2 regions of the Pseudoalteromonas sp. SW0106-04 genome follow, and region 1 is predicted to be linked to the other one. Evidence: predicted binding sites of a transcription regulator. Region 1 holds the regulator's gene; the other holds the start of a gene.

Region 1 (3,423 bases):
AAGTTAATGGCTTCGCGATTGGTTACAACAATGGCAATCGTACTGTCGATACCATCGAGACGGCCATGTGGAATAGCAACGCCTTTGCCGATGCCAGTACTGCCCAGCTTTTCGCGGGTTAGCAAAGCATCAAGTACCGATTGCTCGCTGAGGTGAGGACTGTGCTGATGAGCCACCTGAGAGAGGTACTCCAGCATTCTTTTTTTGCTATTAAAAAGGACCGCAGCTTTGCTGCAGTCCTTGGTAAAGAGTGAATCTAGGTTCATGTTAGTGACGAGATAATTTCTCTTTATGTTTAATCACTTGACGGTCGAGCTTATCAATTAAGCCGTCGATCGCCGCATACATATCCTGGTGCTCTGCGGTTGCGAACAGTTCACCACCGTTAACGTGAAGAGTAGCTTCTGCTTTTTGTGTTAGTTTTTCAATATCAAGAATGACATGCACATTATTTATATGGTCAAAGTGACGCTCTAATTTTGCAAATTTGCTATTCACATAGTTGCGAAGAGAGTCAGTGATTTCTACGTGACGACCGGTAAGATTTAATTGCATAAGCATTTTCCTTCTTGTCTAACGTCTATATCAAACTTTTACGCTGATTTGACGGTGGAATGGCTAGCGATTCACGATATTTAGCAATCGTGCGCCGAGCCACTTTAATTCCTTGCTCGGCTAGTACGTCGGCAATCTTGCTATCACTCAACGGTTTAGCAGGATTCTCCGCAGCTACTAGCTTTTTGATCAATGCTCGAATCGCTGTGGACGAGCATTCACCTCCGTTTTCGGTTGTAACATGGCTGGAGAAAAAGTACTTCAGCTCAAAAATACCCCGTGGTGTATGCATATACTTTTGGGTGGTCACACGGGAAATCGTTGACTCATGCATTTCCACCATTTCGGCAACGTCATTAAGCACCATTGGCTTCATTGCCTCTTCACCATGTTCAAAGAATGCCTGTTGTTGTTGAACAATGCAATTAGTTACTTTAAGTAGCGTATCATTGCGTTGTTCCAAGCTCTTTATAAACCATTTCGCTTCTTGTAAATGCGAGCGAATAAATTGACTATCACTTTGCGACTTACAGCTTCGCGACATTGATGCATAGTGATCGTTAACGCGGATCTTAGGCATACTATCTGGGTTTAATTCAACCACCCAGCGGCCTTTAACTTTCTTCACTGATACATCTGGAATCACATACTCTGACTGCTCTCGCACAATCGTGGCTGCAGGAGTCGGATTTAAACTGTGTATCAGTGTCATCACCTCTTTTAACTGCGCTTCTTTAAGCTTAGTCTTTTTCATCAAGGTGCGATAGTCACGACTACCAAGCAAATCAATATAGTTACAAACTACCTCTTTGGTCTCTTCAAGCCAAGGGGTTTGTGGGTCAAATTGCTTGAGCTGGATCAACAAGCACTCTTGTAAAGAACGCGCACCAATTCCTACTGGATCAAAGAGTTGGATACGCTTAAGAACGGCTTCAATTTCATCAAGCTCGATACCATCGTCTTGTTCATCATGATTCAAGCTTTCCAGCAGATCTTCACAACTGACTGTTAAAATGCCGTTGTCATTGATGGCTTCAATGATGGCTGTGGCGATGGCCTCGTCGGTGGCACTAAAAGGTGTTAATTGCAGCTGCCACATTAAATAATCGTGTAACGACTCGGTGGTTTCGCCTTGGTAGATAGACTCATCTTCTGGCATAGGCCCAGAGGAGGCAACGGGAGCCGCACTAATATACTCATCCCAAGACACATCCATGGGCAAGTCTTCACTGATGGACTCGTTGTTCATGGCATCAGCACTTTCAACTTCATCCTTACTGGCGCTGGCCGTCTCGGCGGTATCGTTATTTTGGTTGTCGGACGTCGACTCTTTTTGCTCTTGGTTGTCGTTATTGTCGGCGTAATTGTCTTCTTCAACTTCAAGTAATGGGTTGGCGTCCAACGCCTCTTGAATTTCTTGTTGGAGATCCAAAGTACTGAGCTGCAACAGGCGAATCGCTTGCTGCAATTGTGGGGTCATTGTTAATTGCTGGCCTAGGCGCAGCTGTAATGATTGCCTCATGTATCTCTAACAATCCTTTAATCGTTATAATCTAAACTGCTCACCCAAATAGACGTCGCGAACCGTTTGATCGGCAAGAACTTGCTCTGGAGTGCCAGAAGCAATGAGCTCGCCATGGGAAACAATGTATGCGGTTTCACATACGTCTAGGGTCTCTCGCACGTTGTGGTCGGTGATTAATACACCAATGCCACGATTGCGCAGATGCTCTATGATTTTCTTTATATCTAACACTGAAATAGGGTCGACACCAGCAAAAGGTTCATCCAACAAGATAAACTTGGGGTTTGCCGCCAATGCTCGCGCTATTTCTACCCGGCGACGTTCGCCACCAGATAACGCCATTCCTTGTGAGTCTCGAATGTGCTGTATATTAAACTCATCAAGTAGGCCCTCAAGCTCGCTTTCACGCTCTGCTTTGCTTAAGCCCTTGCGGGTTTCCAGGATGGCCATCAAATTTTGAAAAACTGTCAGCTTTCGAAAAATAGATGATTCTTGCGGTAAATAACCAATACCTAAGCGCGCACGAGAGTGCATCGGCATCAAGGTGATATCCTCATCATCAATACTGATGGTGCCTTTATCACTGGGTACCAAGCCAACTATCATGTAAAAAGTAGTTGTCTTACCGGCTCCATTAGGGCCGAGCAAGCCGACGATACTACCTGCTTGTACTTCTAAGCCCACACTTTTGACGACCTCCCGGCCTTTATAGCTTTTTGCTAATTTTTGTGCTTTAAGAGTCGCCATTATTGCTCTTTCTCCGGCGTATCGTCACTTTGTGGTGTTAATGTTGTGCGCACTCGTGTGCTGGAGTTTTCATCCTTTTCGGCGGTGATCAGCTGTTTGGCAATATCATAGCTTATGGTTTCGGCAACGATATGCTGGTCGGCCATGGCAATCTTAGCATCACCTTGAATTTTAAGGGTCTCAGAGGCGACGTCATAACGAATTTCCAGCGCCTGTGCAGAAATCTCAGTGCCATCTTCCATCACTTCGGTGTACACAGCTGGTGAGCCGGTGGCTACGAGCAATTGCTTGTTATCACCCAATTCTGGACGACGGTGAGCCTCAAGGCGGTCAGCTTTTATTTCCCGTTTGCCGTGAACAATATGCACGTTCTTATCAAAAATAGTGATATTTTCTTTGATCAGTGCTTGTTGTTTGTCGGCATCAATTAACACTTCCTTGGCGGTAATTTGCTCAGCAGTAGCGCTAGCAGAGCACAAGCCAATTGCGATGGATGTAATTAATGCACTGATTTTATTGGTCATAATATATTGTTCGCGTATGTTCTGTTAATTCAACTATCTCTGTATTGAGGTCTGCTTTCAAGCCTTGCCCGG
Region 2 (3,423 bases), on a different contig from region 1:
GTTAAGCTTGATACTTTTTAGTAATTCAATGCCGTTAATACCGGGCATCTGCACATCACTGACCACTAAAGCAACATTATGATCTTTTAGCATCATGATTGCTTCTTCACCACTTTTTGCTGCGATGCAGCGAATATCTGACAGTGTTAATGTATCGATTAGGGCTTCGCGTAACCCCTTGTCATCCTCGACAACAAGTACATAGTTATTCATTGCTCTGCTCCTGGGTATTGCTGTGCAAAACAGGAAGCGTTAGCGTAAATTGCGCGCCACCGTTTTGAAGGTTCTCTACTTTTATTTGCCCCTTATGGGCATTCACCACTGAGGCAACCACAGCTAGGCCTAAACCTGTGCCCTGACGCTTAGTGGTAAAAAAAGGCTCAAAAATTTTGTCAATAATCTCTTCGTTGATCCCTGGGCCATTATCGCTAATGATGATATCGACATAATCACTGTTCGTGCGTTGACGACGTGCCTGCATCTTAATATGCGCACCACTGCCTATCACCTGTAAGCTATTGTGCACCAGGTTATTGATAGCACTGGCCAACGCTGTACGATTGCCCATGACTTCAATATCGGGCTCAGGAAGCTGGACTTGTAGATGCGCTTCATGCTCGCTGAGCATGGCTTCACTGCCAGAATTTACATCATTGAGTAACTGCCCTAATGACATCGGCTCAACGACTTGCTGCTCACCACTTTTGGCAAACAACAGCATATCATTCACTTGGTTTTCTAAATCTTTCAAACGCGACATCAGTTTGTCGTGACAGTGGGCACGCGATTGATTATTCAGTCGCGACGAACCCAGGTTGGCCCCATATAACATGGCTGCCGAGAGCGGTGTACGCACTTGGTGGGCTAAAGTAGCGACCATTTTGCCAAGCGCGCTTAAACGTTGCATGTGCGCCACTCTTGATTGCAAACGACGCGTTTCCGTTAAATCGGTCATTAAAATAAGCTGCCCGGGCTCGGGCGTAAGCGCGCGAATTTCTAGTTTTATACGCCGTCCATCGCGCAACGACACTTCATGGCCATCATCCTGTTGCGGGCGGAATGAGCGCTGGATCACCGCGAACCACTTCTCGCCTTCGAGTGGCTCGCCTAACATATCACTGGCAATTTGATTGGCTTTGGCTATCATTCCCTGTCCATCAAGCACCACCACACCCGCAGGCATGGTATCGACTAAATGACTCAGCCAGCTGGCTTGTAGCCGTAAGTCGCTCAGCTCTCCAACGTAAGCTTCTTGCGCTAATGCCGGACTAAACTGCCCATGATGAAGGATTTGTGGGTTGATAACACTCGCTAATGCCATGATTTTCACTCTTAAACACAAGGTTTAATCCATAAAAGCACAAAACGTACCAACTTTATTTTATTTAATATTCATTAAGTTACATTATTTTTTTGCTATCAAAAAAATGACACTGTATAAAAAAACAGTTACCTGATACATTAGTTGATAACGCTTTCTACAAGGAGTTTTTATGTGTATTCGCTGCGCCTGGGTGGACTTGAGCAAGCCCGATTACGTTGCCTACCATGACGATGAATGGGGTGTGCCTGTTTATGATGATCAACGCTTATTCGAGTTTATTACTCTCGAATCGGCACAAGCTGGTTTGAGCTGGTATACCATTTTAAAAAAACGAGACAACTACCGCCGTGCTTTTGCTGACTTTGATATTCACACTGTCGCCGCTTTTGATGGCGAAGACATCACGCGCTTGCTCAATGATGCCGGTATTGTGCGCAATAAGTTAAAAATTAATGCCGCTATTAATAACGCCCAACGCTTTATTGAGATTCAACATCAGTTTGGTAGCTTTAGCGCGTATCAATGGCAATTTGTGAATGACAGACCGCGCGTCAATAGCATCGCGAGTCCTGAAGATTACCTAGCAACCAGTGAACAATCCGATATTTTTGCCAAAGATTTGAAAAAGCGTGGCTTTAAATTTTTAGGATCCACTACAGTATACGCTCATATGCAGGCTTGTGGCATGGTTAACGACCACCACAACCAATGCTTTCGCAAAGAGCAAGTGATTGCTTTGTATTAGCTTGGAACCTGAGTTAACCGCTTAAGGGGCGCTGGCACCGCTTGTGTTACTGCGGCAAAGCTAATCGCGGTTGAGATTATATTTCTTCATTTTCTCAACTAAGGTGGTGCGACGCACGCCCAGCACCTCCGCAGCACGGGCAACAACATAGTCATAGCGCTCAAGCGCTTGCGTGATAAGACTTACTTCTAACTCGGCAAGGTATTCTTTGAGGTTGACCCCATCATCAGGCAACACCCCAATATTGTCCGCTACAGATTCATGTTCAGCAGGTAGTTGCTCATCGTCATCAACAAAGCCTTCACCGAAAATATCATTCAGGGCTTGGCGCTCTAATAGCTCTTCGGGGTACTCTGGAACAAATGCTTCAACATCAAGATGCTGATACTTCTTCGGTAAGTCTGGTACATCAACCACTTGATCCGGAAACATAATCACCATGCGTTCGACAAGGTTACCGAGCTCTCGAATATTTCCGGGCCACGTATGGCCTTTTAAACTTTCAATGGCACGATCGGTAAACTTAACGCTTTGACCACTTTGCTGGGCTGTTCGCTTAGTCAGCTCTTTGAGCAGCAAACCAATATCATCGCCACGTTCACGCAACGCCGGGTTCTCGATGGGGAAAACGTTCAAGCGATAGTATAGATCCTCACGGAAATCTCCCGCTTCAATCATTTGCTCTAGGTTTCGGTGTGTCGCTGCGATGACTCGAACGTCGGCTTGAATGGCTTTGGTACCACCCACTCGCTCGTAAGTGCGCTCTTGCAATACACGCAGTAACTTAACCTGCATTTGCAATGGCATATCGCCGATTTCATCCAAGAACAAGGTACCACCTTGAGCCAACTCGAAGCGCCCCTTACGCGCTGATATGGCGCCAGTAAATGCGCCTTTTTCATGGCCAAACAATTCGCTTTCTAATAATTCGCCGGGGATAGCGCCACAGTTTACCGGCACAAATGGGCCTGAACTGCGTCCCGAAAGAAGGTGTACGTTACGAGCCACCACTTCTTTACCCGTGCCCGACTCCCCAAGAATGAGTACATTTGCTTCCGTTTTCGCCACCTGAGAGATCAAAAAGCGAACATGATTGACGGCTTCAGTATCCCCCACTAAGCCATTGAAGGCTTTAGGATTGTGCGCACTTTGGGTGGGCTTCATGCGCGCATACTGCTGACAGTCATGGAGCAATTGGGTGGTTACATCATGGTGAAAAGGCTCGGTTATAAGGCCAATGACGTTAGCGATATCTAATAAAGGCTTTAACGTTTCACCAATTAACAAAAATGGTAACTCTGGATGCGCTTTAATTAATTGCTGGTGTTCGCCGTTATTGAGTGCCCCGAGCACA

Evidence for each region. Region 1 encodes sigma-54, which starts transcription at its own class of promoters, with help from an activator protein. Its sites were predicted from a motif close to GTTGGCACGNNNNTNGNNT; they were not measured.
Region 2: the regulator sigma-54 is predicted to act here: its motif matches at 1,357-1,375, upstream of W04_RS13020 (PAS domain-containing sensor histidine kinase).

What each region holds. Positions count from the first base shown of each region.
Region 1 covers NZ_BCAI01000002.1:304,841-308,263, reverse strand. Annotated here, with positions in the region: gene ptsN (PTS IIA-like nitrogen regulatory protein PtsN) at 1-266, opposite strand, end outside; gene hpf (ribosome hibernation promoting factor) at 268-555, opposite strand; gene W04_RS04080 (RNA polymerase factor sigma-54) at 581-2,077, opposite strand; gene lptB (LPS export ABC transporter ATP-binding protein) at 2,102-2,827, opposite strand; gene lptA (lipopolysaccharide transport periplasmic protein LptA) at 2,827-3,351, opposite strand; gene lptC (LPS export ABC transporter periplasmic protein LptC) at 3,341-3,423, opposite strand, start outside.
Region 2 covers NZ_BCAI01000011.1:37,528-40,950, reverse strand. Annotated here, with positions in the region: gene W04_RS13025 (sigma-54 dependent transcriptional regulator) at 1-213, opposite strand, end outside; gene W04_RS13020 (PAS domain-containing sensor histidine kinase) at 206-1,321, opposite strand; gene W04_RS13015 (DNA-3-methyladenine glycosylase I) at 1,494-2,069, shown strand; gene W04_RS13010 (sigma-54 dependent transcriptional regulator) at 2,130-3,423, opposite strand, start outside.